3 regions of the Pseudogracilibacillus sp. ICA-222130 genome follow, and region 3 is predicted to be linked to each of the others. Evidence: riboswitches for the same ligand, from Rfam matches in the RefSeq annotation. Region 3 holds a riboswitch; each other region holds the start of a gene.

Region 1 (15,264 bases), on a different contig from region 3:
TGCGAGAATAACAGGTGGAACAATCGTTGATAATATAATAAAAAGCGGCTGAAATACGAATGAAATTTTATTATATATCATGATGACGACACCTAATAACAATAATGTTAATAAGCCGAAAAGTAGGTTTTTGCCGCCGATAAATTTTATAAACCTCGTAGACATATTCATATACATCTCTCCCAATCTCTCTCAAAAATAAAAAATAAAGACAAAGCTATTATTCCCTTAATCTATTTTTTTCAAACATGTAAACCCTATGGAGAATAGGGATTCGAGTAGTGAAATCTTTTCGTTAAAATGATATACTAATAGTAGAAGCTATACTTATTATACTTCATTTTTCATTGAAAGGAGGAAATGAAATGGCACAAGACGATCGAAAGGTAGTGGAGAAAAAACAGGAAGTACGCCGTAAAGAAATCTCTAAAATGATTGGTGAAGGTGGTTTAGGCGCTGAAAAATATTACAAAATTAAAAAAGATGTAAAATCAGAAAGGAAAAAGGATAGTAACTAATATGAAGAAACAGTATGTAGGATAAAGGGATGTACATGTACGATTATATCGTGTTGTATATCCCTTTTTCTGTTTATGGTATATTCGCCTCCATCCACGCGAATGCTTCTTCTTTTGTCGTTATTTCCTTGTTCAATGTTGCAATTTCTAATTGTAATAATAATTCTTTAAAATGTGCTCCTGGTTTTAATCCTCGTAAAATTAAATCTGCTCCAGTAATATATTGCTCCAGTTTTTTCCTTCTTTCAATGTATTGCAAAATGACTTCCTCATTGTCAATGGATGAAACAGATAAGATAAATAATAGTACATCATCTTCAAACGCTTTCGCATAAGCATGTATATCCCCGCTTCGTTCTGTTTGGCGCCATCCATCCATGCGGAAAAACTCCTCCACAGCACGAATAAATTTCATTTCTTTTTTTGTTAAAGCAAATTCCTTTATTGGCTCATTAAATGTATGATCAAAAAATGGAATTGCGACATAGTGAAACCAGTCAGGCTCTGCATGCTCATACATATCAAATAGTGCTCGTAATTTTTTCACTCGTTCAATTACGTCAGAAAGTGGGATATCCACATTATATTGTTTCCAAAAATCTACATCATATAAACGCATCATCGCCCGTGCAATATTGTCTTCTTTAAAAATACGGATTAATTCATCGACAATACGCTGGTTAGATAAATGACGCATCGTACTAATCGATTGTAATGCTAATTGTTCTGTCTGTTTATCCATTAAAAATTCAAATCGCGTTTCAAAACGAACCGCTCGTAAAATCCGTGTTGGGTCCTCTACAAAACTTAGATTATGTAAGATGGTAATATTTCCGTTACGTAAATCTTGTTGCCCATTATATGGATCTATTAAGTCCCCAAACTTCTCACCAGTCAAACAAACTGCCATCGCATTAATCGTAAAATCACGTCGTTGTAAATCTTCCGCTAAATAAGATGATTCCACATCCGGCAATGAGGCTGGTCGATCATAATATTCTAATCTGGATGTCGTTACATCGATACTAAACCCGTCAACCGTTTCCCATGTAGCCGTTCCAAAACTTTCGTGAATGATTACTTCTCCCCCATGATCCTCTGTCAGCCGTTTGGCAAATTCAATCCCGCTTCCCTCCACAACAATATCGATATCATCATTTGGAACACGTAAAAATAAGTCACGCACAATCCCTCCAACTAAATAAACATCGATATTTACTTGTTTAGCAGTTTTGCGAATATTTTCTAATAATGAGAATGCATCCTTTTCCAGTTGATCTTTCAGTTCATTTTTCAAATTCGTTTTTAATGGTTGATCTTTCCCTGTTTCCTCCATTAAAGCTATTTCATGCATTTTTTCGATAATATTCGTTCGTGTAATAATCCCAACTAACTTTCCGTCACGTATCACAGGTAAACGTCCAATATTTCGTTCGATAATTAATTGTTGTATTTCTTCTAATGTCTTTTCTTCTGTTACAGTAATTAAATTCGTGCTCATATACGCTTTTACAGGAGCATGTCCAAGTCCGTGATGATTTGCTTTATCTAAATCACGTCGAGTGACCATGCCAATTAATTTTCCTTCTTGTACAACCGGGTATCCAGAATGGCCATATCGATACATTTTTCTTCCAGCTTCTTCAATAGTTGTATCAGGTGTTAATGTTTTAACAGGATACACCATCATATCTTTCACCGTGATTCCTGGTTTAGAAATCAAATCTAAATCCTCTACTACTTTCGGCAAAATTTCCTCACAAGTCGAACGTTTTACCATCGCTGAGCCAGCTTTTTCATGTCCACCACCTTCAAATTTCTTTAAAAGTGGTAATAAATTGATGCGATCAGAACTTGCTCTGCCAACAATATGGACATGATTCTTCATCCCGACTACTGTAATAACTGCATCTGTATTTGTAATATCTAATAAACGGCTCGTAATCGTCGCTAAACCACTTTGAAAAAAGTCATAACTACTAGCGGCTACGACAATCTCCAATCCATCCATCGAACGAACATCCATTTTCGTAAATAAGTCATTCAAAATCTGTTGCTGTTCTGGTAGTAAAACATGTTCGGAAAATTGGTGTACCATTTCTAAGCTCATGCCATGATCCATTAAAAAACTAGCGGCTTTAAAATCGCGTGCAGATGTAATATCATTCATAAACGCATTGGTATCTGTATAAATACCGAGTCCAAACAATGTCGCTTCAAAAGAACTAATAGGAATTTGTTGTTCCACTATTTTTTCAATCAGTAATGTTACTGTTGCACCAACTTGTTCAATTTGGCGATCTGCTTCTTCGATATCGCCATTTTTAGGTGGATGGTGATCAAATACAACCACATTTATTTTCGACATGTCTAAATTTTCCATATAAGGACCGATTCTTCTTCCGTTTGCTACGTCGACTATAATCATATCTGTGACATTGTCCCAATTTACATCTTTTTCATCTGTAAATGGAAGCGTGTCACGGTATATATTTAGAAACTGCCTTACTTTTGTTTCTTGTTTGTCAGATAAGACGACCGTTGCGTCTGGGTATAATTTTTTTGCTGCATACAACGATGCTAACGCATCAAAATCCGTATTCATATGTGTGACGATAACCTGCAACATTCATCCCTACTTTCCTTCCAAAATAACTACTCTATGTAATACAAAAATATTTTAGACATCCTATACATCCGTCCAATATACCTATATCTATCATAGCATACGTTCCCTTTTTTTCTGCAAATAATGTCAAATACATTAAACAAAATAACTTATCTTCACTACTTCATTTGATGTATTGATGATATTTTGTCTAATTCGTTACACAACGTATAAATCTTCTTTTATTTTCAAACAATAGTATGGACTTCATCTCAATTTATGTTATACTTAAAGTATCAAATGAATAAAAAAAATGGTTAGAGTATACGAGAGAGACCAGAAATGACATTGCTTTGAATGAAGGCAATATTTTTCTGTGCTCTCTTTTTTTATGCATAAACTATATAAAGGAGCGAATCATACATGAGTTTCTCAAACTTAAGAAGAGCTGAAACAACAAGTAAATTAGCAAATGAAACGTTCGACATCGTGATTGTTGGTGGTGGAATTACTGGTGCTGGAATCGCATTAGATGCAGCAACACGTGGATTAAAGGTTGCATTATTAGAAATGAATGACTTCGCAAGTGGAACATCCAGTCGTTCTACAAAATTAGTACATGGTGGGTTACGTTATTTAAAACAATTTGAAATTAAAGAAGTTGCACAATTAGGACGTGAGCGTGCAGTTGTGTATGAAAATGGACCACACGTTACAACACCTGAGCGTATGTTACTTCCTTTCCATAAAGGTGGTACATTTGGACGTGTCCTAACAAATATTGCCTTAACGATGTACGACAATTTAGCACAAGTAAAACGCAGCGAACGTAAAGTGATGATTTCCAAAAATGCTGTCGTAGAAAAAGTGCCTTTCATTAAAGAAAAAGGATTAAAAGGTGGCGGTGTGTACGTTGAATATCGTACAGATGACGCTCGTTTAACTTTAGAAGTAATGAAAAAAGCAGCTGAAAAAGGTGCGACTATTTTAAACTATGCACAAGTTACTGGATTTGAATATGATACAAAGAAAAAAGTGAACGGTGTACGCTTTTTAGATAAAGCAATTCAGAAAGAAATAACGGTTCGTACAAATGTTGTTGTAAACGCAAGTGGACCTTGGGTAGATAAACTACGTCATTTAGATTATGTAAAAGGTAAAAAGCATTTACAATTATCAAAAGGGGTTCATATTGTTTTCGACCAAGAAAAATTCCCATTAAAACAAGCAGTATATTTTGATACACATGACAAACGTATGGTTTTCGCCATCCCTCGTGATGGAAAAACGTATGTAGGTACGACAGATGATTTCTATGACGGTGATGCGGAAGATATGCACGTATTACAATCTGAAGTAGATTATTTATTAAAAGCCATTGCAGATATGTTCCCGCATTTAACTTTAGATGAAGCTGATGTGGAATCAAGCTGGGCTGGTGTCCGTCCGTTAATTTTCGAAGAAGGTAAAGACCCATCTGAAATTTCACGTAAGGATGAAATTTGGGAAGCTGAATCAAACATTCTTACAATCGCTGGTGGTAAATTAACAGGATACCGTAAAATGGCTGAAACAATCGTTGACTTATTATATAAAAAATATATTCCGAAGAAAAAATTTGACCATGCTACATGTCAAACAAAACAATTACCAATCTCAGGTGGAGATGTTGGTGGATCAAAAGGATTCGCTGCATTTAAAGAAATTTGGATGCAAAAATTACAAGCTTTATCATTTACAAAAGACGAAGCTAGCACTTTAATTGCAACATTTGGCTCAAATATTGAAACGGCTATTTCTTATATCGATTACAATGATACGAATTTACCGAATGCATTGTATGCAAAATTAATGTACAGTATTCACCATGAAATGGTCTTACATCCAATTGATTTTATGTACCGTCGTACGGGAGATTTACTTTTTAATATTGCAGAGGTTAAACGTTATAAAGATGAAATTATTGATGTCATGGCAAAACTTTTTGTCTGGTCAGACGATGTGAAACTTCTTTATACAAAAGAAGTCGATGCCGCTATCGAAAATGCAGAATCATTCCGTGCCTAACTATTTGAGAGGTAAACGAAATTAGGAAAAGACATAAGGGACTATGTAAAGGCTTTGAAAAGCTGTCTGTCTAATAGTAGATTTCTAATTTCAATCATTTTTTGTCAACCAGTATAAGTTCGAAATGTAGTGTAAGCAGTCCCTTATGATATGCAAGGATGTCACGGCAAAATGTACTGTGGTTTTCACCCGTGCTGTATGGTCAACTTTGGCCTTACTAGTCGATGTTTCATCTTATCATAATCATTCATGAGACAAGTGAATTTCTCTCCTAGCGTTCGCTTTGGACGACTGGAGGGAAATTCACTTGTTTTCTATTTATGTGCTCCAAAATGGTGCTAGTGGCATTTTAAAACGTCCTCCCAAATGGACGCGGAAATAATAATGATGATTTCCTTTTTAAATGGATTCCTCTTCCCTCTTAGTGCTTACTATTTTTTGCGCACTCTTATTGGGCATCTCGAGCACTATCTTCCATGAATTTCAATGCCTTTAATTCCTTCAATCTCTTTTAACGCATCATAATATAATATGATAGAATGCTCCTTTGCCTCTATCAAACTGATAAATTCCACTCTTAGTTCTTTCTCACGGTTTCTAATTTTTATATTTCGTAGTTTCCCAATCACATTTTCTACTTCCGCCAACGTTTGTTGGACATCTGTCGTTAATTCATCCATATAAATGGTACACTTAACTTCTTGCTCACGTAATGTATGTGGTCCTAACTTTGTAACGACAAATGGTAAAAAGCGAATACTTATAACGATTAAAATTAAACAGACAGCCACTTCTTTAAAGTAGCCCGCACCAACTGCAATCCCGATTCCCGAGGCTGTCCAAACAATTGCGGCCGTCGTAAGCCCAGAAATGACATCATTATTTCTCCGTAAAATGACACCTGCCCCTAAAAAACCGATCCCACTTACAATTTGTGCGGATAATCGCATTGGGTCAGAACGAATAAATGGATTCTGTTCATTTAAAAAGGCTGTTTCAATCGACACAATCGTTAATAGACAACTCGTTACAGCAATTACAACACATGTTTTTAATCCAAGTGGTTTATGTTTTACTTCTCGTTCAATTCCTAATACGACACCTGCTACTGTCGCAATGAGCAATTTAATAACCCAGTCACTCATTACATCCATCCTTTCTATATCAATGTATTCCTATATGATGCCATAAAAAAATGTTGTACAATAGAGATAGATAAAAAGATTACATGATTTTTATAATGTTAAAGGAGTTCATACACCGTGCAACAAATTACGTCTATCATGGAGCATTACTTCGGATATTCTACATTTCGCCCTGGTCAAGAGGCAACAATTTCACATATTATGAATGACAACCATACGTTAGCAATCATGCCTACTGGTAATGGAAAATCACTTTGTTTTCAGCTACCTGCGCTTGCGAAAGAAGGTACTGCCATCATTATTTCACCACTTATTTCTTTAATGAAGGACCAGGTAGACTCATTACACACGTTAGGCATTTCTGCCACCTATATTAATAGTTCCCTCACATCGTTTGAACAACAAGAACGAATGGAACTTTTGAAACAAGGGGCATTTAAATTTGTCTATATTGCACCAGAAAGAATTCAATCGGATTACTTTTTACGAACGATAAGTAACATTCCTATTTCCTTAATCGCTTTTGATGAAGCACACTGTATTTCCCAATGGGGGCACGATTTTAGGCCGAATTATCGTTCTGTCGTCCCTACATTACAGCAACTAACGAATATCCCGCTATATGTTGCATTAACTGCTACGGCAACAAAAGAGGTAAAAAAGGATATTCAACAACTTTTACATATTCAAGATGATCATGTCGTTCAAACAGGGTTCGAACGAAGTAATTTACACTTTCATCTCGTAAAAGGCCGAGATAAAACTTCTTACGTCGAACAATTCCTAAGAGAAAGAAAAGATGAATCCGGCATTATATATGCTGCAACAAGAAAACAAGTAGATACATTATATGAACGTTTACATGATAAAGGGTACAATGTTGCAAAATATCATGCTGGATTAGATGAACAAAGTCGTCAAAAAGCCCAAAACGCATTTATTCATGATGCATGCCAAGTAATTATTGCAACGAATGCATTTGGAATGGGCATAGATAAATCGAATGTTCGCTTTGTGTTACATTATGCTATGCCGATGAACATCGAATCTTATTATCAGGAAGCCGGACGTGCTGGACGTGATGGAGAAAATAGCGATTGTGTGTTAATTTTTTCCAATCAAGATATCCAATTGCAAAAATTCCTCATTGAACAATCTGAGATGGAAGAAGAAATGAAACAGTTAGAATATGAAAAGTTACAAGCAATGACAAATTATTGTTTTACCGGTCGTTGCTTAAGTAGTTATATTGTCGACTATTTTACGAATATTCCCTCTAACACTCGTTGTGAAACGTGTAGTAACTGCCAAAAACATGGGGAAAAAGTCGATATAACAGAGGAAGCACAAATGATATTATCTTGTGTAAAACGCATGAATGAAAAATTCGGTGTCAGCATGACCGCAAAGGTATTACGTGGTTCCAAAGATCGTAAGTTAATTCAATTCAATTTACATAAACTTACAACATATGGGCTTTTATCTTCTTATACTGAAAAAGACATTACGGAGAAAATCCAGTTTTTAATTGCCGAACAACTACTTTCAACAGAAGAAGGAATGTACCCAACATTAAAACTAAACTATCAATCTATTGCCGTTTTAAAAGGAGAAAAGACGGTAGAAATGTATACATTAAAAGTGCCAACAACTGATGCGACGGATTTTGATGCAACATTATTTGGCGAATTAAGGGAGCTCCGAAAAGTAATGGCAGATGAAAGAAACGTGCCACCATATGTACTATTTTCCGATGCGACATTACGTGATATGTGCCGTTATTTTCCAACGACAAAAGACGAAATGCTTGAAATTAAAGGGGTTGGAGAAAAGAAATATAGTCAATACGGGGAAACATTTTTACATGCTATTAACAAATGGAAAGAAAAGAATCCACATGTGAAAAAGAAAGTCCAAATTGGAACACCTATAAACCGTTCGATTGCCAAACAACAAGTACTTGATGATCCTGATACACCATCCCATATGCAAAGCTATCAATTGTTCCAGTCTGGTAAATCGATCAAAGATATTGCAAAAATACGGGATGTGCAAGAACAAACAATTGAAAACCATTTATTTAAAGCATTTGACCAAGGCCTTCCAATCGTTTGGGATATTTTCTTTAACGAAGAAGAAGAAAGAGAAGTATTAAGTGTATATGAAAGGTTCGATGAGAAGAGGTTGAAGCCAATCAAAGAAGCATTGCCAGATACATTCACATATACAAAAATTAAAGCTGTCTTAGTGAAAAACAAACTTTTGTAAGGGGAACGAAACCAACTTCCCCTGAGTGCTTCTCCCCTATTTTTGGACAAAAAAATCGTACGACACATAGGATCGTACGATTTTTCCTAACATTATGATTATTATGCTAAACGGCTAATTCTTTCATCTAAATCTGGGTGTGTAGAGAATAATTGCATCGCCTTTTTAGCACCATTTATTTTCATTGTAGCTACTGCTGTATCGTCTTCTCCAGCTGTAGTTCGATCCGCATACATTTTTAAACTTTCTAACGCATGACGCATTTTGTCACGACCCGCTAAATCTGCTCCACCTTTATCCGCATGGAACTCACGATGGCGTGAATAAGCAAATACAACAAGGCTCCCTAAAATAGAGAATAATATTTGGAATACGATAATCGCGATGAAATGAACGATTGGTGCAATTTCTTCACGAACGAACTGTGATGCGATAAGCGCAACAATTCTAGATAAAAATACAACAAACGTGTTCACAACACCTTGTAGCAATGTCATTGTCACCATATCGCCATTTGCAATATGGGCAACCTCGTGTGCGATAACTCCTTCCACCGCATCATCATCCATTTCATCTAGCAATCCAGCTGAAACGGCAACTAATGAACGTTTTTTCGATGGTCCTGTTGCAAATGCGTTCACTTCTGGTGAATTGTAAATTCCAACCTCAGGCATATATGTTAAACCAGCTGCTCTTGATAAGCGGTATACCTTTTCAATAACTACTTGTTCATATTCATTCTTGGGATTATTCGGATCAATTATCTTCACACCCATCATTCGCTTCGCAATCCAACGAGACATTGCTAACGAAATAAAGGAACCCGTAAAACCAATAACCGCACTAAATACTAGTAAGGCACCGTAGTCTATAGTACCATTTTCTCCAATATAGTTCCCAATCGGTAAGATCGTGAATATAATCGAAATGGTTAAAAGAACTAGTACGTTTGTTAATAAAAAGTAAAATATTCTTTTTGCCACGAACTTCTTCCTCTCTTTCATAATGTTTCTCTTATTCTACAACATTTCTGTTATAAATAACATCCTTTTCATGTAAAGTATAGTTAATTTTTACACGAAAGCTAAAGAATCATGAATAAATCGTTTGCGTTCTTCTCGAGGGATAAACTGTCGAATATTATACTCATCAAATCCTACTTGTAATTTATCATCCCCTAAAATAATCGGCTGACGTAACAACTTTGGATTTTTATTTACTAATGTATATAAATCATTTAATGAGATATTTTCTAAGTCTAGATCTAATTCTTTATACACATTCGATCTTGTCGCAATAATATCTTTTGTCCCCTCTTCTGTTAATTGTAAAATTTGTTGCATTTCTTTTTTCTTTAAAGGCTTCTTCAAAATATCACGATATTCAAATGGAATATTATGTTCCTCAAACCACCTTCTCGCTTTTCTCGTTGATGCTGTTGAAGAACCATATAATTTGATTTTCATCATGAACCCTCTCTCTTCCTTTTAATTATTTTGCCTTAAATCCTTTTTTCATTAAATTAATTTGTGTCGTAAAATTGTGTAGCACCTTTTCATTTGGTATGTTCACCGCATATTTACGTGCGATGTTACCTAACATCATGGATAATAACATTTGAATCATATGAAATAATTCTTCATCATTTTTTACATTTAAAATGGTCGTATCGACGAGATCCCTTACTTCCTTATATTGTTCACTCAGTACGCTATAATTCATATCACTTAAAAAAGCACGTTCTGTTTCAAAATCTAAATGTAGAAACATATTTTTGAAAAATTGTTTATCATTTTTCCTGTCAATTCGAATGAGTAAGTCTTCACATAAATCACTCACTGCATAAAATATATTCCCGTCATGCTTTTCTAATAAACGAATAAATCGTTTTCTTTTTTCATCTGCATACTGGTTTAATATATAAAAATAAAAATCCTCTTTATCTTGAAAATATTGATAAAAACTACCGCGTGGAATACCCGCCTCTTTTACAATATTCGCAATGGAAGCTTCAAATAATGGAACTCGTGAAAATTCTTTTTCTCCCGCTTCAATTAATACTTCCTGTTTTTCTATAGGTAAATTATAAAAAGTCTGTCTCGGCATCCAAGTTCCTCCTAAGTACAAAGTCAAAATGACACAATGTCACTTCCACTCCATTTCATTATAAATGACACGGTGTCATCTGTCAATAAAAAATGACCTTCTTTGACCAATATGTGACTAAAAAATGACAAAAATAAAAACACTTTATCCTTCCAATGATAAAGTGTTTTTTTGCTTTATTGCGCCATCCATTTCGGTGGCATGTTTTTATCCCAGTATATATTGCCTAATTCATAATGTGTTTCAAACTGATCTTTTCCTAAATGATAGTGGAAATTAAACCAATATCCTTCTTGTGGTTTAAAATCTCGACGAACGTGAAACTTCGCAATTATTTTTTTATCTTTTACATCATATACATTGAATATTCTTTCTCCATACCCTTTTGCAGGGTTTTCCGTGATTTCATAAAATGGCAGTCTGTCTTCTCCTACTTCCGTAAAGATAGACGTTAAAGTGTCCTCCATTTTCGGTAAAATTACTTCTTGAAACTCTTTTTCTAGCTGATTTTCTATCTTCGGTCCAAATTTAACACTCGTTTGTGCAATAGCTTTTTCCATTAATGTAGCAGCTACATCCTCTTCCTCAACATCATATGTAGTTACTTGTTCCGCAACTATATTCGCTTTAGACGAATCATACGTTTTCTCTTCTTTTCCTACATGTGCATCTACATCAAATGACGGAACATATAAACCTAACGTTATGAAAGCGACGAATGCAACGGCAATTTTTCTCATCCAAATTTTCATCGTATCATCTCGCTTTTTATTTTATATATACTTAACTGTATCATTTTACAAGGAAAAATACATGACTTTTAGTCAAATTTAATATTTTTTTAACATTCTATACTACTTTAGCAAATCTCCGATAAAAATGGTGATATGTATATATTTCATCGTCATTTTCTTAAGTTATATAATCTAATAGTTCATTGATGACAGCTGTTTCTGTATCATAGATACGATACATACAATAAATGAGTGATACAAAACCGGGCGTCAGCAATAATGGTGCTACTGTATTATTTACTATTTCTACTTCTATTTTATATGTGTATGTATCAACTTTAATTTTTCCAAATATTGTTTTATCCCATTTTAATGTAATGTTCCCGTCCCAATCTTCATGAGCTTCAAATTTCTTTCCTTTTATTTTTCCCTTTACGTGGAAATACAAATAAATTAGACCTTTCGCATCTTCTAATTGGAACTGTTCATTTGCATCGTGCAAATAAAATGTATATGCATATCCTAGGAATGCCTTTAATCCTTGCTTTTTTACCGCAAAGGACAAGGTGGTCTTTCCAGCATGATTTTGAAATGCGTAAAAAGTTCCTTTCCTGATTTGCTCCTCCTCTAAAAACCCATCTTCATTAAACGTTCGAACGATTGTTCCAACTGAAGAATCTTCTTCATCCAATACAGGAATCGTTTTTTGTTTTGAGAAAAAGAACACATCTTTAAAATGATAGATTATATTCGACATCCATGTCACCATCCAATCCTTTTTAAAATTATACCACACTACAGTCTTACAGTAAGTACGTTTACGGGATATACGCGCAAATGAAATGCGTTCTTTTCCTCCTTATGACAAGTAGAACATAATCTGCTATACTAGAGTCAGAAATCTACTAGGGGTGCCTTTTGCGTGGAAGGCTGAGAAGAAGTGCGTGACATTTCTAACCCTCGTGAACCTGATCTAGTTCGAACTAGCGGAGGGAAGTAGGAATCCATGGCTTTTTTTGCAGTCGAACCAGATTCTCTCACGAGGAATCTGGTTTTTTTATGGAAAAATATATATTTTATAACGTCATATACATCCCTAAAATCAAACAAAGGAGCAAATCAAATGAAAGATATTACATGTGCATTAACCATTGCAGGTACAGATCCTACAGGAGGCGCAGGAATACAAGCTGATTTAAAAACATTTCAAGAATTACAAACATATGGCATGAGCATTATTACATCTGTCGTCGCACAAAATACGACAGGGGTTCAAGCGATTGAACATATATCTTTGGAGATGATTGAACAACAATTAGATTCTGTATTTTCAGATGTTCCTGTAGATGCTGTTAAGACAGGAATGATTGCAAACATTGATATGATGAAAATAATAAAGAAAAAGCTCGACGGAAAAAATCTCCCACTCGTAATTGATCCTGTTATGGTTGCTACAAGTGGAGACCATTTAATTAATGAAGAGGCCCGTGACTTCTTACGAGATGAATTATTAGCTTATGCGACTGTTGTTACACCGAACTTACCGGAGGCTGAATTTTTAACGAACATGACCATTTCGACATTCGATGATATGAAAAAAGCTGCCGAAAAAATTGTTCATACGTATGGAGCAAAAGCAGCACTTGTAAAAGGAGGCCATTTAAGCAAAGACAACGATGCAACAGACTTCTTATATGATGGAAACGACATGCATGTATTTACAAAAAAACGAATTGATACAAAACATACACATGGAACAGGTTGTACGTATTCCGCAGCCATTACCGCCCATCTTGCACAAGGTCTTTCTTTATATGAAGCAGTGGAAAAAGGAAAAGAATTTATTCAAGCTGCTATTGAAGAATCTATTCCACTTGGTGCTGGTAGTGGGCCAACAAAACATTGGGCCATTAGAGGGAGACAAGTATGAATATAAATGAAAACATCATGAAAAAGGCTCCTCTCGTCCACTGTTTAACGAATAATGTCGTCAAAAACTTTACCGCTAATGGGTTACTCGCCATTGGTGCCTCACCTATTATGGCCGATAACCCGATGGAAGTTAGTGAAGTCGCTAAAAAAGCAGATGCTATTTTAATTAACACGGGTACATTAATGGATTCAGATATGGAAGCAATGCTTACTACTGGAACGGTTGCAAATAATCATCAAAAACCAATCGTATTAGATCCTGTAGCAGTCGGTTCCTCTTCTTTTCGAAAACAAGCTTGCCTTAAATTTCTACATGCCATAAATTTCACGGTGATTAAAGGAAATGCAGGGGAAATGGCCGCATTAGTCGATGAAAAAGTGGCAATGAAAGGCGTTGATTCTGTCGATCCTCCAATAGAAACAACGAAATTAATTGCTAAAAAAGTTGCAACGAAATTCCAGACAATCGCGGTGATTACAGGGGCAAAAGACGTTATTTCCAATGGAAGAGAAACATATATAAATGAACACGGGCACGAAATGTTAACACGTATAACTGGTGCAGGTTGTTTATTAGGTGCTATTATTGGGGCGAATGTAGCATGTGAGGTGGATCCTTTTAAAGCAACCTATCAGATAATCGAATTTTATACAAAAGCTGCGGAGCGAGCAATGGCATCTTCCAATGTCCATGGCCCTGGAACTTTCCAAGTTCACTTTTTAGATGCATTACATCACGTCGATTAGGAGAGAAAGAGGATGAACAGAAATATATTACGAAAATATTTTATTATGGGAAGCCAAGATTGCCCCAAAGATAGAACACCTGAAACGATCTTACGAGAAGCAATTCAAGGTGGGATCACTATCTATCAATTTCGTGAAAAAGGGAAAGGAAGTTTACAAGGGGAAGAAAAAATTGCCCTTGGTAAATCATTACGAGCAATCTGTCAGGAAGCAAATATCCCGTTTATAATAAATAATGATGTCGAATTAATCGATGTACTACATGCTGACGGCATTCATGTTGGTCAATCGGATGAACCGGTTAAAAAGATCCGTGAAAAATACCCACATAAATGGATCGGTTTATCCATTTCCAATATGGAGCAATATGAAAAAAGTTCGCTTGCATATATTGATTATATTGGTGCGGGACCTGTTTTTAACACAACTTCGAAATCCGATGCTCTACAACCCGTTGGAATAGAGTGGATTCAAACATTAAGAAAACTGACCCCTCAAATTCCCATCGTCGGCATTGGTGGTATCTCACCTGAAAATGCCCATCATGTGCTTCATGCTGGGGCGGATGGTGTGTCAGTTATTTCAGCAATTACAAAAGCAGAAAATATTCCAAAAGCTGTACGTTCTTTATAAAAACGAAATCTTATCAAAAAGAGTTTGGAACATAAGTTAGTGAAGATGCACGAGACACGAATCGCTCTTCTTAGATAATCGCTATAGAAATGTACCATCACATTTGAGTCAGTAGCTGCTACACCTTTTTCTAGCTAAGCGCTACAGCGTCCTGCCAACTTGGTAGACTCGCTGTACATTTCTTTCGCCTATATTATCATTCGTATTTCGTACTAACTTTTTTTGTTCCAAACTCTTTTCATTTATTTCGCTATGTTTTTATGCCGAACGCTCATTTTCATGCCCATATATTCAAGCAATAAAGTTTTTACACTCTCGCTTTTTCATGACCATAATCAATTTCAAATCCTAAATCTTCTAACATTTGGTGGTCTGCTGTACTCAATTGTCCTTCAGTCGTTAAATAATCCCCGACAAAAATTGAATTGGCAGCATACAATCCTAATGGTTGTAAACTTCTTAAATTCACTTCGCGTCCACCAGATATTCGAATTTCCTTCGTTGGA
Region 2 (10,502 bases), on a different contig from region 3:
AATTTTCTTCAAAGGTGTCACCTCTTATCGCTTGTCTATGTATAACTATACTGTTTTTTCATTCACTCGTCCATTCGAATAATTAATTTATGAATCAAAAATTTCATCCCATAAAAATATATTATTTAACCCTCGATATTTCCTCCCTTTAACATTAAAAAAACCTCCAAATTTCCGCTTATCAGAAAATTGGAGGCTTATGATGGAGGGCTAACTTTAGTATGCTCTAAAATGTCATATTATATGTAATTCGATGCCAACCAAATATTTAATTTTTCTAATGCGTGATGACGATGGCTTATACTGTTTTTTTCAGTGGCTTCTAATTGTGCCATCGTTTGTTTGTATCCCTCAGGTATAAAAATTGGATCATATCCAAATCCATTATCCCCTTCAGGAGCAAATGCAATTTTTCCGGGACAGTTTCCTTCAAAATAAACTGTTTCCTTTCCAGGACGTGCTACTGCTAATACGCAAATAAACTTAGCATGACGTTCCTCTTCTGGAACATCTGTTAACTCTTGTAACACTTTTTCATAATTATTTACGTCATTGGTCGGTTCGCCTGCATAACGTGCAGAGTACACGCCCGGTGCACCGTTTAAAGCATCAATGGAAAGACCAGAGTCATCTGCTAATACAGGTGTTTGAACGATTTCACAAATAGTTTCCGCTTTTAGACGAGCATTCTCAAAAAAAGTATCCCCAGTTTCTTCTACATCTGGAAGCTGTCCCTCATAATCAGCAAGTGAACGAACTTCGATTCCATATGGCTCAAACATGTCGCGAAATTCTTTAATTTTTCCTTTGTTTCCGGATGCGATCATTAGTTGTTTCATTTTTTATTCCTCTTCTTCCCCTTCTAATTCAAATCCAATTTCCTCTGCTAACATCCCTAATGCTTCTTTTTGTACAGTAAACAGTTGCTCGATTCCAATTTGCGCATGTTCGAGCATTAATTGTAATTCGTCATAGGAAAAAGTTGATTCTTCTCCTGTACCTTGAATTTCAACAAATTTTCCCTCGCCAGTCATCACGACATTCATATCAACATTTGCAGCAAAATCTTGTTCATAATTTAAATCAAGGACAACTTCCCCATCTTCTAGTACACCAACACTTGTTGCAGCTAAATAATCCGTTACAGGTAAGTTTTTCACCTTATCTTCCTCTAAAAGTCTGCCACAAGCAAGTACCATTGCAACGAAAGCACCAGTGATCGATGCTGTTCTCGTACCACCGTCCGCTTGGATAACATCACAATCAATCCAAATTGTACGCTCCCCTAATTTCTCTAAGTCGACGACTGCACGTAATGCACGTCCTATTAAACGTTGGATTTCCATCGTACGGCCACTCACTTTTCCACGAGAAGATTCTCTCGTATTACGTTGTTCTGTTGCACGTGGCAACATCGCATATTCTGCAGTAATCCAACCTTTCCCTTGTCCACGCATAAATGGTGGGACACGTTCTTCAATCGTTGCATTACAAATTACTTTCGTATTTCCGACTTCTATTAATACAGAACCTTCAGGATGCATGGTAAAATTCGTTATAATATTTGTTGGTCTAATGGTCGCGTTCATATTCGCCCTCCTACATATTTTCTGTTACATTTTTTCCATTTGTTGAAAATCTGATAATTGAACAGGTGTATTATACACATTTCCGTCTTCATCCATAATCTCATCTAACTGTTCAACTTGTACATCTATCGCTTGTACTTCTTCCCCATCTACTAAAGATCTTACTAATGTCTCCATCACATCTTTTTGAATGATTGGAAGTTCATCATCGTTAAAAATATACTCATTAAATACTAATTGTAACACACCTTCTTTTAGTTCAGGTGCTTTTTCTAAAGATACTTCCTGTTGGAACACATCTTGTACGCCTAATTCACGTGGAATGTTTTCGAGTAATTTTTGTACCTTTGCTTCAAATACATCGTCCGTACGATCAATATACGTGGATACTGGTACAAAGTACGTCATTTCCTCATGTTGTTTCGGATAAAATATCGTGACAAGTTCGCTATGTTGCAAATGTGGTTTTTCATCCATATGTATATTAATTCCATGTTTCTTACTATACCCATTTGCAATTGGCGTTCCATTTACAGGCATCTCATCTATATCTTCTCCATCCATTCTCAATTTTATGTTTTCCACTTGTTCAAACTGTGTCAACGTATGGGTCATTGCTTCTAAAATACGTATTTCATCTTCCGCTTCATAGTTTGCAAATTGCCCTGATAAATCAACAATTAATGTACCATCCTCTGTTACATTCGTTCCTAATACTTCTGTTCCTTCTGGTAAAACCGCCTCAAAACCTTCTGGCAATAACTCCGTAACCGGACCTTCTTTCACTAAGTATTGGACCGTTTGTGCTGCTGCTCCTTCAATTTTAGGTATTTCTACTTGAATCGGGGCAACAACTCCATCTTTATCAAATACATAAAGTGTTCGTTCCGTCGTTTCAGCTGTTTCATCTACATCGTTTTCCTCAGCGTTCGTTTCCTCAGATTCGTTCATATTTTCGTCTGTCTCGTCAATGATTGGAATATCCTCTGGCATATCAATTTCTTCTATCGTTTCAGCTCCTTGAAAACAACCAGATAATAAAAACATACCTACACCCGCAGTTATCGCTACACGGATTTTCTTCGTGCGCACAAAATCCCCTCCTGTCATATACTAGTACAATATACGACAGGGTGTGTCCATTTATACCTGTATCGGAAGATTAATTTTATCCATCATCACATCTTGTAAACATTCGATGCGGTTTTCAAAAATGATATTTGATAATTTAGTAAATGTTTCTAAATTACCCGTCATGTAAAATTGATGTTTCGCCGTACGAATATTTTTTTGTAATAAATGATGCACTTCTAAAATTGTACTCGTCTCTCTAGCTGTTTCTTCACTAGAAGAAATTAATTGAACATCATGACCAACTACTTGTTGAATCGTTTTGTGTAAAATTGGATAATGCGTACAGCCGAGCACTAATGTATCAATATTCGCTGTACGTAGCGGTTCCAATGCCTCTGTTACAACCTGATATGCTTCTTGTCCATCTGTTATACCTTTTTCCACCAACGGTACAAATGTCGGGCAGGCAAGGGTCGTTACTTCTAATGTATGATTTATTTTATGTAACGCACGGACATACGATTCACTTCGTATCGTTCCTTCTGTACCAATCACACCTATTTGCTTATTTTTCGTCGCATTAATGGCGGCACGAGCACCTGGTTTAATGACTCCAATGACTGGAATCGATAGTTCTTCCTTTAATTGTTTAATTGTAAATGCCGTCGCTGTGTTACATGCGATAACAATCATCTTTACTTCTTTTTCCAATAAAAAATGAACCATTTCCATTGTGAACTGTCTTACTTCATGTTCTGGTCTCGGTCCATATGGGCATCGCATTGTATCACCAACATAAATTAATGTTTCATTCGGTAATTGTCTCATCAATTCATATGCAACAGTTAATCCACCAACACCTGAATCAATGACACCTATTGCTCTATTCAAAATTCCACCTCATTTATTATTGTAACGATATATATTTTATCATACGTACGTGTGAAAGGAAAAAAGAAAAGGCGAAAAGGATGACGGAACTTCGCTTTACTTCAACCATCCTTTTTCTTTCACGAGGGAAATCGCTTCAATCCTGTTGCCTACTTGTAACTTTTCTAAAATCGTCGACATGTAATTTCGGACCGTTCCAGGAGATAAAAATAATGTAGCAGCAATTTCTTTCGTTGATTTTCCTTTTGCAACAAGAGTTAATACTTCAGATTCTCGCTCTGTTAATGGGTTTTCAATAAAATCACTTTCGTACATCATATCCATTAATTCTGGTGCATACATTTTTCTTCCTGCCATTACTAAACGAATGGCTTCAGCTAATTGTTCAATTGGGCTATCTTTTAATAAATATGCTTGCACACCTGCTCTTCTTGCCCGATCAAAATAGCCTGTACGTGCAAATGTCGTTAAAATAATTGTTTTGCACGGATCTTCCTTTAGTAATTCTGCTGCTTCCAGGCCATTCATTACAGGCATTTCAATATCCATCACACAAACATCGGGTTGTAAGGATTGAACTAATGCTACTGCTTCCTCTCCATTTGTTGCTGTTCCAACCACTTCAAAATCATCCTCCATATTTAACAACGACCCTAATGCACCAAGTAACATGCCTTGATCTTCTGCTAATATAATTCTAATCATTACATGACACTCCCTTTGGCAATGTTTTTTATAATGACAGGAACTTCCATCAACAAATCTGTTCCATTATTGGATTCTATGTATAACGTACCATTTACAAATTCGAGTCTTTCTCTCATCCCAGCAATTCCACTTCCAAATGATTGGTTTTTATCTTTCGGAAATCCTCTTCCATCATCTTTAATTTTTAATATATATGCTTCTTCATTTTGTGTCATATAAATATCACTTTTCGTCGCTCCACTATGTTTCACGATATTTGTTACCGCCTCTTTCAGACAGAGACTTAAAATATTTTCAATAACAGGAGGAATAGATTCGTCAATTAATTCATTTTTGATCGCAACATCAATCTCTGCTGCTTCTAATACTTGCTTCGTTCGTTGTAACTCATCCGTTAATTTTCGATAACGCATATGTGTCACTAATTCTCGTACCTCTTTTAATGCAGTACTTGCAGTTATTCTAATATCTTTTAATTCATCTTTAGCTAGTTCCGAATCCTTTTCTAACAATTTGCCAGCGAGATCTGATTTCAGTCCAATTAGGGATAATTTTTGCCCTAAAATATCATGCAAATCTCTTGCAATACGCTGTCTTTCTTCAAAAATAATTAGTTCCGATATTTTTTCCCGTGCGACTTCTAACTCACCTTCTAAATTTTCTCGTTTCGTTCGATTATATAAATGAAACGGTAAAAGCACTGTCCCAATGACACTAATAACGATATACGGTGTTTGTGGGAGCAATAAGTCTAATCGAAAAAAATAACCAAATATAACTGCCCCAACTGTCGTTGCAATATGAAGCCCATACATGATAAAAAATCCTGCATAATGTCGAATATTTCCAATAAAAATGGCAGTAAAAATAGCAAAATAAACAAAACCAAACAAATAAATCATCGCGATATTTACAATCATTTCAAAGCTAAGCCACATATAAACGAGGCCACTTTTAGACTTAAAAGAAAAGATATAAGAAATGAAAAACATGATTAATAATGTAATACCGATGCCAATTTCCACAAAAGAAGATGATTTAAAAATGAAGAAAAATGGTAAAAAACATAAAATAATCCATGTATAAATACTAATCCATGGTTTCTTCGGAAAAATACTATACCATTTACGCAAAAATAACACCCTCTTCCTATTGCATCTATTATAGCAATAATTATAACTTTACAACATCTGTTTCGTTGCCTCTAGTTTCGCACTAATAGATGTGGTATGTATCTCTTTATGATACCGTTTGAAAAATTCAAAGTGGCATATGGATAGTGGAAAGACCTACAAAAAAAGTTATGCTAGCAATCCACTACTCACTAGCATAACTTTACACCTGTATGTCTATTAATTGATTCTCGTTTTGTTCGAATGTTTTACCACACGATTCTGTCTTGTTTCGTTTGCCTTTGCAAGCTGACGCTGCTTCCATGTTTTAAAGGTAATAAAATTTTGTGCTTCTGCATCATATAATTTATAACGCAAAGAATCTAGACTTGTTTTAAGTGTAATCGTTGTTGCATATTGTAAATCTGGTGTCGTTTCATGTGCCTCTTCTAAATAATAGTTCGGAATACGTGGTGCTAAATGATGTACGTGGTGGAATCCAATATTTCCTGTTAACCATTGTAAAAACTTTGGCAACTCATAATATGAACTTCCTTCGACTGCTGCCTTCACATAATTCCACTCGGATTCCTCTTCAAAATACGAATCTTCAAATGTATGTTGAATATAAAATAACCAGATTCCTAATGTAGCAGCAATATACATCGATATTCCATGCACGATTAAGAATGGTACGAAACCAACAAATATGATGATTAAAGACGTTCCAATAAGTAATATAGCATTAATGAGGTACGTATTATTTTTCTCTTTTTGCTTCGCATCCGCTCTATTGCGTCGGTTTGACACAAGCACTAAATATAATGGGCCAAAGCCAAACATAATTATCGGATTACGGTATAATCGATATTTCAGTCTTTCCCATTTTGTCGCCTCATCATATTCTTCTATCGTCATTACCCAAATATCTCCAATACCACGTTCATCTAAATTGGAACTAGAAGCATGGTGAATGGCGTGTTCTCGTTTCCATTTTTCATACGGAAAACTTGTTAACACACCTGTAATCGTTCCTAACACATTATTTTTTCGTTTATCATGGTAAAAAGATCCATGTGTACAATCGTGAAAAATAATGAATGTACGAACGATTAGTCCTGCTGCTACCACGGATAAACCTATCGCAACATACATATTAATCGGTACCATTATATATGCGATAATCCAAGTAGCAATTAACGGTACGATCGTATTAAAAATTTGGATCGTACTTTTTTTATGATCCGCAAATGTATACGGTTTTACTTGTTGATGTAATTTTCTCGTTTTCTCTTTTGACATTTTTCTCCCCCTCATAGGCATCCTATTTTAGTATAAGAGAGTGAAAATCTTTTTATTAGACATAAATGTCATCATTTCTATATGACAAATGTCATATCAAATAAAGGATAAACGTATAAATCATTCATTTCACGCACTTTTCATACATTTTTTCATAAAATAAACTGACTAAATAATTCCCTTCTACATGCATCTCACCGACAGCAAGGAGGGGGACCATTTGAACGACTCGAAAAACTTTCACCAACAAAGCGTACTAACAAAACGTGAAAGAGAAGTATTTACGATACTTTTACAAGACAAAACAACAAAGGAAATCGCGGAAGAACTATTTATATCCGAAAAAACTGTTCGAAATCACATTTCAAACGTTATCCAAAAGTTGGGTGTAAAAGGTCGTGCACAGGCAGTGATAGAGCTTGTTAGAATGGGGGAATTATCATTATAACGAAAACCGACTTTCACGATCGAAAGTCGGTTTTTCTATTATTCTTCCAGTTGAAAATGTTCACGTAAGGTTGTCCCTTCATAAGCAATTCTATATAATCCACGCTTCTGTAATTCGGGAATAATACATTCTACGAAATCTTCTAAACTATGTGGAAAAGATGGTGGCATGAGATTAAATCCATCAGCAATTCCTTCTTTGAACCATATTTCCATTTCATCGACAATTTCCTCAGGTGTTCCAATTAAAGTCAAATGACCTCCACCAGCATTTAAATAGCTTAATAATTCTCTTACGGTCGGATCTTTATCACGAATAATTTCTAAAATCGTTTTATAACGTCCTACTGGTCCAGTAAATTCCTCAACTGGTGGAAGAGCTGGCACCTTTTTATCTAAATCCCATTTAGAACAATCTTGCCCAATGAAAATACTTAATTGATGTAAAATGGTGTCTGTATCCAACAGCTTATCTAATTTCGCTTTTTTCTCAAGTGCTTCTTCACGAGTTTTACCAACATACGTTACTAACCCCGGAAAAATTTTAATATGTCTATTTTTCTCGCCACGTTCGCAAACAGCTTGATCTATCTTTTCTCTAAATTCCTTTGCCTGTCTTCGGTTCCAGGAAACAGAATAAACTGCATCAGCATACTGAGCTGCTAATGTAATTCCCGGATTCGATGCACCTGCTTGCATCAATACCGGACGGCCTTGTGGACTTTTTGGAGTCGTAAGTGGACCACGCACTTGAAAATATTTTCCTACATGATCTATTGGTTTTATTTTATTTGGACACATTAATTGTTTCGTCTTTTTATCATGAATAAAATCTGCTTCATCCCATGAATCGAACAATTTTGTTACAACATCTGCAAATTCTGTCGCTTTTTCATAACGTTTCGCATGGATTGGAAGTTTTTCCATACTATGATTTTGTGCCTCTACATCTGTCATCGATGTAACGAGGTTCCAACCAACACGTCCACCAGTCACATGATCCAAACTTAAGATTTGTCTTGCAGCAGTAAATGGATTGGAAAATGTACTCGAAATAGTAGCTACTAAGCCAACATTGTTTGTTACTTGCGATATCGCTGTTAAATTAACAATCGGATCAAACCAAAACGCAGGCATCACATTCGCACTAATACCTTGAAACGATTGATTATCTGCGAAAAACACAGCATCAAACAATCCCTTTTCTGCAATTTGCGCTAATTCTTGATAATATGTAATATCTCCAATACGTTCAACACTTGAATCTGGACTTAACCATGCAGCTTGATGGTGACCACAACCTATCACTAATACGCCAATATGCATCTGTTTATGTTTCGTCATGTTTCATTCTCCTTTTTATCTATTAAAAAAACGCAACCTTCCTAATAACCATAGGAAAATTGCGTACATATACAAAATAATATGTAAAGAAACAGAATTCGTTCCATGTACATACATTGATACACTTTCCTACGCTAGTATGAACTAGTTCAGGTTCAAAGGGTTCGAGGATAACCTCATCTCAGTTTTGTAAAAAACACCCCTAGTGACTCTATTCAATTCATAAATTTTTCACTTCGTTTTTACTGTAATCCCTTGTTCATTAAAAACTTTTTGTACTGCTTTTAATCCATTTAATACTTTTGGAAATCCAGCATATGGTAATATATGAATAATTGCACCAACGATTTCTTCTGGAGTTAACCCAACTTTAATTCCTGTTTTTACATGCATTTCAATTTGTGGGATCCCTTGAGCAACTAATGATGCCATTGTCACTAACACTTTTTGTTTTGGGTCAATGCCTTCTCTACCATAAATATCTCCAAAGGCAAATTCCACCACAAAATCTTCTAAATCTGGTGCCAAATCTTTAAAACCTGCTCCAATATCCATATGTCCTTCTGGATGATGCTGATCTACTAAATTAAACTCCTTTAATACATCCATTCCTTTTTCATACCGTTCGCTTGCCATGTATATGCCTCCATTAATGTTGAAATTTTCAAAATACTCCTATTTCCATGCTAATACATTTCTAACGTTTGAACAAGTAAATGAATGTTACACCTTTGAAAATTGCTTCCCATCATATTTTCTTGTTTCAATTATTGTTATTTTTCCATTGCAACATTTTGTACGATATTTTTTGGGCGTTTTACTTAATTGTTTACGGTTAGTTTCATACGTGCGTGCACATGTTTCACAACGAAAAAGATAAAACAAACCAATTTTCATCGTATTGGTACTTGGGGCATTATGTTGTCGTAACGTTTGCTCAAATATTGGAGCGCCATCTCGCATCACTTTCCCTTGCATATGTAATGCATAATGAATACATTCATGTTTAATAATGCCTTTTATCACATCTTCCGTACCATAATCTAATGTTTTTCCTGCAATTTCGATTCGTACTGGAAGATGTTTATTCGTCATGACATACCTACCATAGGAAGAACGAAGAAGATTATTCCGAACGATTGGAATGGTTAAGTCGATATGAAAATTGGTACGTAAGAATTGGGTAGCAAATTCGGTTAATTCTTCCTCTTTCACTGTATACACCTCAATAAATAGCATACCATATAATAAAAAAAACTGACATATATCGTCAGTTTTGTAGCATGAAAATTTTATCCCTTTTTTCTTCATTAATTGCGACTGGTTTTCCTGTATGCTTATTAATATTTACGATAGAACCACGACCAGTTAAACAAACCTCTCCATTTTCTTGCACACCCATGTAGTGAATATCTAATGAGCTGCTTCCAAGTCGATTTGCTTTCACGTATAGTTGAATCGTTTCTCCAAAAAATACTTGTTTTAAATAATCACATTGCAAATCTGCTACGACAGGAACGTCTTCCGCTTTATCAAAATCTTGAAACAAGCCAACTGCTTTAAAGTATTCAATACGTGCTTCTTCAAAATATATAAATGGAGAAACATTATTCATATGACCAAACATATCCGTTTCAGAAAATCGAATTTTAATTGGTACGTGAAACTTAAATTCTTCTTTCCAAGTATCAAAATTATCTATATATGTTGCTTTTGTCATATAAATCGCTCCTTAAAATGATAGTTTCTTTAACATATTTTCTAATTTTAATGCAAGTCCAATATCTCCTTTTACTTTTAATCTTCCCATCATAAATGTAGCGGTTGCATTTAAATCTCCTTGCAATAATTTTTTAAAATTCTTTTCACTCATCGCAAGTGTACACTGGGCATCATTGATTTTCCCTTCTGTAATGGTCGCAATGCCCTCTGTCAATTCAAGGCTATAGACTACTTCCTCACTTGCTTTAATCTCGAATACAAAACTTCCATTCACTGTTTCAATGATCGATTTGTTCTCTTTCGCAACACGATC
Region 3 (6,365 bases):
TCCGCCTCATCAATATCGGCGTCTGTTACTTCACCTGCAATATACGTAAAAGCCGTATTATTTGGTACCTCTTCATAAATTTGTGGAGCCCCTTCTTTTCGCGCTTCTTTTTGATTGGAAATGGATGGCAATACTTCATATTCAACTTCCACTAATTCTGCCGCGTCTTCTGCTACATAACGGTCACTTGCAATAACCATTGCAACACCATCTCCGACATATCTTGCCGTATCGATCGCTAAAGGATATTGTTTCGTTTCAATTAAGTTCATTCCAGGAACTTTCCACGAAGTTGGTACGGGATTGATTTTCCCTTCCAAATCTTTCCCGGTATACACTGCCACAACTCCTGGGTGTGCGAGCGCCTTATCTTTATGAATGCTTTTAATATGAGCATGTGGATGTGGACTCCTGACGATGAATGCATGTAATAAATTCGGAATGTTCAAATCATCTAAGTATGTCGCATTCCCCGTAATAAGTTTTGGATCTTCCTTACGTTTCATTCGTTGTCCAACTAGTTTACTCATCGATTATTTCACTCCTTTCACTGTATTTTCTTCTCTCATAATTTCCGATGCTCTTCTAACCGCATTTACGATAAATTCATATCCCGTACAACGGCAAATAACTCCTTCTAATCCTTCTCTAATTTCCTCATCTGTCGGTGTTGGATTCTGTGCTAATAATTCAATACTTGCGATCATTGCACCTGGTGTACAATATCCACATTGCAATCCATGCTCTTCCCAGAACCCTCGTTGCACAGGGTGTAAGTTGTCAACTGTCCCTAATCCTTCTACCGTAATAAGTTCAGATCCATCCACATGGATCGCTAATAAAGTACAAGATTTTGCTGCTCGTCCATCTACTAAAATCGTACAATTCCCACATTGGCTTGTATCACAACCGATATGTGATCCGGTAATCCCTAATACATCACGAATAAAATGAACGAGTAACATACGTGGTTCCACTTCTGCCGAACGTTCTTCTCCATTAATCGTCACAGTAACATTCACAAGATTTGACATACAGGCACCTCCACATAAATTTTTATTGTTTTGCTTTTTTCTCTATATCTTTAAAAAATTGCTTTAAAACTACTTTCGCTACACCACCAATCATTCTTTGACCAATCGTTGCCATTAATCCTGTTGTCGCAACATCTGCTGTACATGTTAACTCTGTATTTCCATTTACCTCTTTCAATTCCATTAACGCATTAGCATCCATTTCACCTGGTTTTCCACTCGCCTTTACAAGGAGACGATAAGATGTCGGTTCGTTTTTATCGACTTGTTCTACATCTGACGTAAATTCTCCCTTAATTGGTCCCATATTAATTCCGAGTACAGCTTTATATTGCTCATCGCCTACTTCTTCAAATGTTTTACAACCTGGTAATACTGCTTTTAATACTTCCGGATTTTGGATGGTATCCCACACCTGTTGCACACTTAATGCTTTGAATTTGTGTGTATGTTTAATATCCACTGATGATCGCTCCCCTTCTTTTGTTAGCGCTTACATTTATTAAATAAAATGTAGCATTTCAATCTATGGACCGTAAAGTACCAGATTTTCGAAATGGATGGAATCAAAATAGGAGAAGCAAATGTAAATGGAATATATTATATTAAAATTTCATCCATAATAAGCTTGGCTAAGATCTATACAACATATAAAAAGCTACCGTCTTACAATACAGACGGTAGCTCCCTATTTAACTTTCATCAAAGATCCATTTTTTCCGAGACCATTTTTGGCAATAAACAATTATGAAACTTTTCTATTTGCTTCTACTGGTTTGTTCATCGTTAAAAATGTTGGACGAACCATTAAAATTAAAATAATTACTATTGCACAACCAATAAAGTTCGCTGTCATCGTAATACTATTCGTAACAAATGAGAAGTAAATTGGTGTTTGACCCGCTTCCTCTGCATAATTTGCAAAGAAAACAACTCCCGCAATAAAATGCCAGAAATAACGACCAATACTTCCAATCAGCACTCCAACCAAAACAGATATAATTAGCTTGGGACGATTTTGGGAACGAACCGCATTTTGCACGACGCCCATCATTAAACCTGCAAAACCAATAAAACTAAAAGCGACAAAATACTCGATAAACGCTTGTAATGGAGTTAAAATCCATGCATCTCCAGTAACGATTTGCAAAATTCCCCAAATAAATCCAGAAATAAAACTAGCTTTCACACCCCAACGAAATGCAACAATAAAAATTGGTACCATCGCTAATGAAATCGAAATGGATGGAATCGGCTTAATTCCTGGCAATAAATCGATCAACATGGCTAATGCAGCAAAAATCGCTACCTCGAGCATCGCCTGTAATGGTAAAAACTTTTTCACATAAAAAACCCCCTATGATATTGTTCAACGCGTATCCATAGAGGCAAATAAGAATGGGCATCCCATTCCTCGTGTCACCACATCCCTACGTTAGTATTAACTAAACAGGTTCGAAGGGTCTGGACATTGTCCACTCTCAGCAAAAATTGCTCCCCCTGTGATACGTATATTGAATTACTTCCATATTATCAAAAATAGTGTAAAATACAAGACCTTTACTTATACCTATCATATAAATAAGGAATGTGAATACTATTCTCTAAAAATCTCTTTCACTTTCTCTAACAATACTGGCCAGGATTTTGTATCCGGTTGGATGATAGCATAATGTTCTAAATCTGGAAAAGGGATGAGTTCCACCTTCGTCCCCGTTGCATGTGCTCGTTCATCAAACTTTTTACTCATCGCAAATGGAACTGCAATATCTAATTCACCGTGGATGAGCACGATATTGGACGAAATCGGTAATAATGTACTCGGTGATCCGTGCTCATATCTTTCTTTATATTGTGCTGGTGTTCCACCAAGCAGATCACGTGTCGGGTTCACATCTGAACCAAATAACTTTTCTTCCCAATGATGGATTTGATACATCGTTTCCAAATGACTAATTCCAGCTAGACTAAGTACTCCTTTTACTGGAAGTGGATTTTTTTCAAAACGGATTGGACTATTTTCAGGTATGTTTTCTTGAGCAGCCGCCCATAATGCCAAATGCCCTCCAGCAGAATGTCCTAATGTAACAACCCGCTCCATATCAATCGGATATAATGGTGCTAGCTTTTCGACGTATTGCAATGCTGCACTCACATCTGCAAACGTCCCCGGCCAACCACCTCCTACATGACCGACACGACGATATTCTATATTCCATGTCGCGAACCCATGCTTTGTAAATGCGTTTGCTAATGGTCGGATATGCTTTAAATCATATGCCTGTTTCCAAAATCCCCCATGAATAATAACGATCATTGGAAAAGGGCCATCCCCCTTCTCAGGCAACCGTAGTTCCCCGAATTGTTCTCTATCCTTTCCATAAAATATCTTTTTGAAATGATCCTTCATCGAAACACATCCTTATGCCACAACATCACGTTTGTTTTCATACTTTTTATAAGTTTCTTCTCCCATAATCGTTTTTAATATTTGCACGACCATCCATACATCATGATAAGACGTGTACAATGCAATTGGTGATAAACGAATCACATTCGGTGCTCTAAAATCTGGAATAACTCCTGCATCCTTTAACGCCTTACAAATTCTCGCAGCTTCTTTATGTGCTAAGCTGATATGTCCGCCACGTCTGTTCGCTTCTCGTGGATTGGTAATTTCAAATCCAAATCCAGCTAATTCATGATCGATTAAATACATCATATACGCTGTTAGACGAAGTGATTTCGCACGTACATTTTCAATTCCTATTTCATTAAACATCTCCAACGAACCTTTTAATGGTGCCAGCGATAACACATGAGGAGTCCCTAATTGGAATGCACTTGCTGTTTGTGCTGGAACAAAATCATGGGCTAAATCAAATTGTTTCTCCTTATCTGAACTGAACCAACCACGTAACCCAGGTGTTGTCCCTAAATGTTTCTCATGAACGAATAAGCCCCCAACACCTCCTGGTCCACTATTTAAATATTTATAATTACACCACATCGCAAAATCAACTCCCCAATCATGTAATTGATGTGGAAGTGCACCAATGGAATGGGCTAAATCAAAACCGATCATAATATTACGGCGTTTCGCTTCAAATGCTAATTTTTCCATATTTAAAATTTGGCCACTCCGATAAAGTACAGAAGGCAATAAAATAAGTGCGACATCATCTGTCATCATTTCGATAATTTTTTCTTCTGACAATGTCGAGCCATCTTCACTCGATACACGAACTAAATGTGTTTCTGGCTGTAAACCTCGTAAAAGCAACTGGCTTTGCAGTGCATAAATATCTGAGGAAAACGTTAATTCATCTGCTAAAATTTTATTTTTTGTCTCTGTCGGCTGAAAAAATGTCGCCACTAATTGATGAATATTCGTCGTAATCGAACCTGTCACAATCGTCTCCTCTTTTTTGGCGCCAATGAGTGGTGCCGTCAATTCCCCTAATTGTTCCGACATATAAAACCATGCTGGGTCAGCTTGCAACCAACCATCAATCGCATATGCTTTCCAATCCTCTAATGCATCTAATAATGCTGTTTCACTCCGTTTAGATAACAACCCTAAGGAATTTCCATTCATATAATACTCTTTTTCTTTCACATAGAATTCTTCTTTATAAGCTGCAAGGGCATCTTTTTCATCCAATTGTTTCGCAAATGACTCTGTTACCTCGAATGAATTCGCTTCCATTTTATCTACTCCTCTTTCTTCAAATGTCATCTATTAAAATGCTTTTCCGAATGCCAAATTGACACAGTTTCTACATTAAATTATAATTTTAATGTATAATAAAGTAGGTTATGAATGCAAGTTTCTATTACAGTAAAAAATATTGCGCAGCATAATTTCTGTGTGTTTTTTTAAAAGAAAATGTTAGCGCATACAGCCTTTTTGTTTAAGAGGAGGAACCATTATGTTAAATGAACACGAAGCTTTTAAAAATGAAGAAACAATTGAAACAGATTTTAAAGAAAAAATGACATACAGTGAATATTTAGGACTGGACACCTTGTTAAATAGCCATCATCCACTAAGTGATCACCATGATGAAATGTTATTTATTTCCGTACACCATGTTAGTGAAATATGGATGAAGCAAATTATTCATGAAATACAATCCGCCACGAAAGATATTGAACAGGATCGTTTACAAGAAGCATTTAAAAAATTAGCACGAGTATCGAAAATACAAGTCCAATTAAAAAACGTGTGGGACGTTCTATCCACCTTAACCCCATCCGAATATATGGAATTCCGTGATAAACTTGGTAGTGCATCTGGTTTCCAGTCTTTCCAAAACCGTATCATCGAATTTTCTCTCGGTTATAAAACAGAACATGTGTTACACATTTATGAAAAAGATCCAAAACTATTAGAAATATTGCAAGCAGCACATGATGCACCAAGTATTTATGACGTATCGATTCAAGCATTAAAAAGAGCAGGGCTTCCAATTGATGAAGAAGTATTAAACCGTGATGTTAGTGTGTCCCATCGTTCCAATGAAAGTGTAAGACAAGCTTGGCTTACTGTTTACCGAAACGTTGATAAATATTGGGAATTATACGAGTTGGCTGAAGAACTTGTTGATGTAGAAGATTTATTCCAACAATGGCGCTTCCGTCATATGAAAACAGTCGAACGAATAATTGGGTTTAAGAAAGGAACCGGTGGTTCTGGTGGAGTCTCTTATTTAAAGAAAGTACTCGATCAGTATTTCTTCCCAGAGTTGTGGGAAATACGAACGATTCTATAATATTTTACATGATTAGCGAGAACTATTTCTCGCTTTTTTATATAAGTTCATTGGAAAACTTTTACACGTAACCTTATACTAAACAAAATAACTATTACATTATAAAGAAATTGAGAGGCTGATTTTATGCAAAAAAATTTGATTACGATTTTCATGTCTTTATTTCTCATTATTTTTCTAGTTGCTTGTCAATCTGACAATAAAGAAGTCAACGACAAGAATAACGAAAACAATAACGAACAGAATGAAGTAGATGAAAATAAGAACGAAAATGAAAACAATGAAAATAATGATGTAAACAACGATCATAACAATAATAACGAAGAGACAAATACGAATGACGATACAGCGTCCCTATTCCAACAAATCTTTGAAAGTCGCGACAATGTAGAAATATATGATATGGATATGGGAATGGATATTTTAATTAATTCACCAGGTGGTAGAGATAAATCTTCTGTAGCCGTTATCGGAAGAATTGATGAAAAAAATGATGAAGGAAATATAGAACTCATTGAAAAAAATTCTAACGGTGAAACATTCCAACACGCCGTAT

Evidence for each region. Region 3 has a riboswitch for thiamine pyrophosphate ahead of thiT (energy-coupled thiamine transporter ThiT). Riboswitches for the same ligand answer to the same signal wherever they lie in the genome.
Region 1: another riboswitch for thiamine pyrophosphate. It lies ahead of thiD (bifunctional hydroxymethylpyrimidine kinase/phosphomethylpyrimidine kinase); the one in region 3 lies ahead of thiT (energy-coupled thiamine transporter ThiT).
Region 2: another riboswitch for thiamine pyrophosphate. It lies ahead of WKT09_RS13125 (LLM class flavin-dependent oxidoreductase); the one in region 3 lies ahead of thiT (energy-coupled thiamine transporter ThiT).

What each region holds. Positions count from the first base shown of each region.
Region 1 is NZ_JBBKBG010000012.1:45,335-60,598, reverse strand. It holds gene WKT09_RS07075 (AI-2E family transporter) at 1-171, opposite strand, end outside; gene WKT09_RS07070 (hypothetical protein) at 366-518, shown strand; gene WKT09_RS07065 (CBS domain-containing protein) at 592-3,144, opposite strand; gene WKT09_RS07060 (glycerol-3-phosphate dehydrogenase/oxidase) at 3,550-5,193, shown strand; gene WKT09_RS07055 (MgtC/SapB family protein) at 5,661-6,338, opposite strand; gene recQ (DNA helicase RecQ) at 6,456-8,606, shown strand; gene htpX (protease HtpX) at 8,708-9,589, opposite strand; gene WKT09_RS07040 (Spx/MgsR family RNA polymerase-binding regulatory protein) at 9,680-10,072, opposite strand; gene WKT09_RS07035 (TetR family transcriptional regulator) at 10,098-10,712, opposite strand; gene WKT09_RS07030 (YpjP family protein) at 10,889-11,464, opposite strand; gene WKT09_RS07025 (tubby C-terminal domain-like protein) at 11,625-12,203, opposite strand; TPP riboswitch at 12,344-12,458, shown strand; gene thiD (bifunctional hydroxymethylpyrimidine kinase/phosphomethylpyrimidine kinase) at 12,570-13,376, shown strand; gene thiM (hydroxyethylthiazole kinase) at 13,373-14,125, shown strand; gene thiE (thiamine phosphate synthase) at 14,138-14,758, shown strand; gene bioB (biotin synthase BioB) at 15,066-15,264, opposite strand, start outside.
Region 2 is NZ_JBBKBG010000051.1:160-10,661, reverse strand. It holds gene WKT09_RS13170 (metallophosphoesterase family protein) at 1-12, opposite strand, end outside; gene WKT09_RS13165 (XTP/dITP diphosphatase) at 240-839, opposite strand; gene rph (ribonuclease PH) at 843-1,589, opposite strand; gene WKT09_RS13155 (GerMN domain-containing protein) at 1,614-2,681, opposite strand; gene racE (glutamate racemase) at 2,733-3,554, opposite strand; gene WKT09_RS13145 (response regulator transcription factor) at 3,651-4,259, opposite strand; gene WKT09_RS13140 (sensor histidine kinase) at 4,259-5,395, opposite strand; gene WKT09_RS13135 (fatty acid desaturase) at 5,615-6,676, opposite strand; gene WKT09_RS13130 (helix-turn-helix domain-containing protein) at 6,897-7,124, shown strand; gene WKT09_RS13125 (LLM class flavin-dependent oxidoreductase) at 7,163-8,467, opposite strand; TPP riboswitch at 8,577-8,681, opposite strand; gene WKT09_RS13120 (carboxymuconolactone decarboxylase family protein) at 8,699-9,103, opposite strand; gene WKT09_RS13115 (SprT-like domain-containing protein) at 9,191-9,682, opposite strand; gene WKT09_RS13110 (acyl-CoA thioesterase) at 9,738-10,187, opposite strand; gene WKT09_RS13105 (SCP2 sterol-binding domain-containing protein) at 10,200-10,502, opposite strand, start outside.
Region 3 is NZ_JBBKBG010000056.1:9-6,373, forward strand. It holds partial or broken gene WKT09_RS13370 (xanthine dehydrogenase family protein molybdopterin-binding subunit) at 1-530, opposite strand, end outside; gene WKT09_RS13375 ((2Fe-2S)-binding protein) at 534-1,034, opposite strand; gene WKT09_RS13380 (CoxG family protein) at 1,057-1,497, opposite strand; gene thiT (energy-coupled thiamine transporter ThiT) at 1,780-2,379, opposite strand; TPP riboswitch at 2,445-2,545, opposite strand; gene WKT09_RS13390 (alpha/beta hydrolase family protein) at 2,632-3,444, opposite strand; gene kynU (kynureninase) at 3,457-4,743, opposite strand; gene kynA (tryptophan 2,3-dioxygenase) at 4,967-5,809, shown strand; gene WKT09_RS13405 (hypothetical protein) at 5,936-6,365, shown strand, end outside.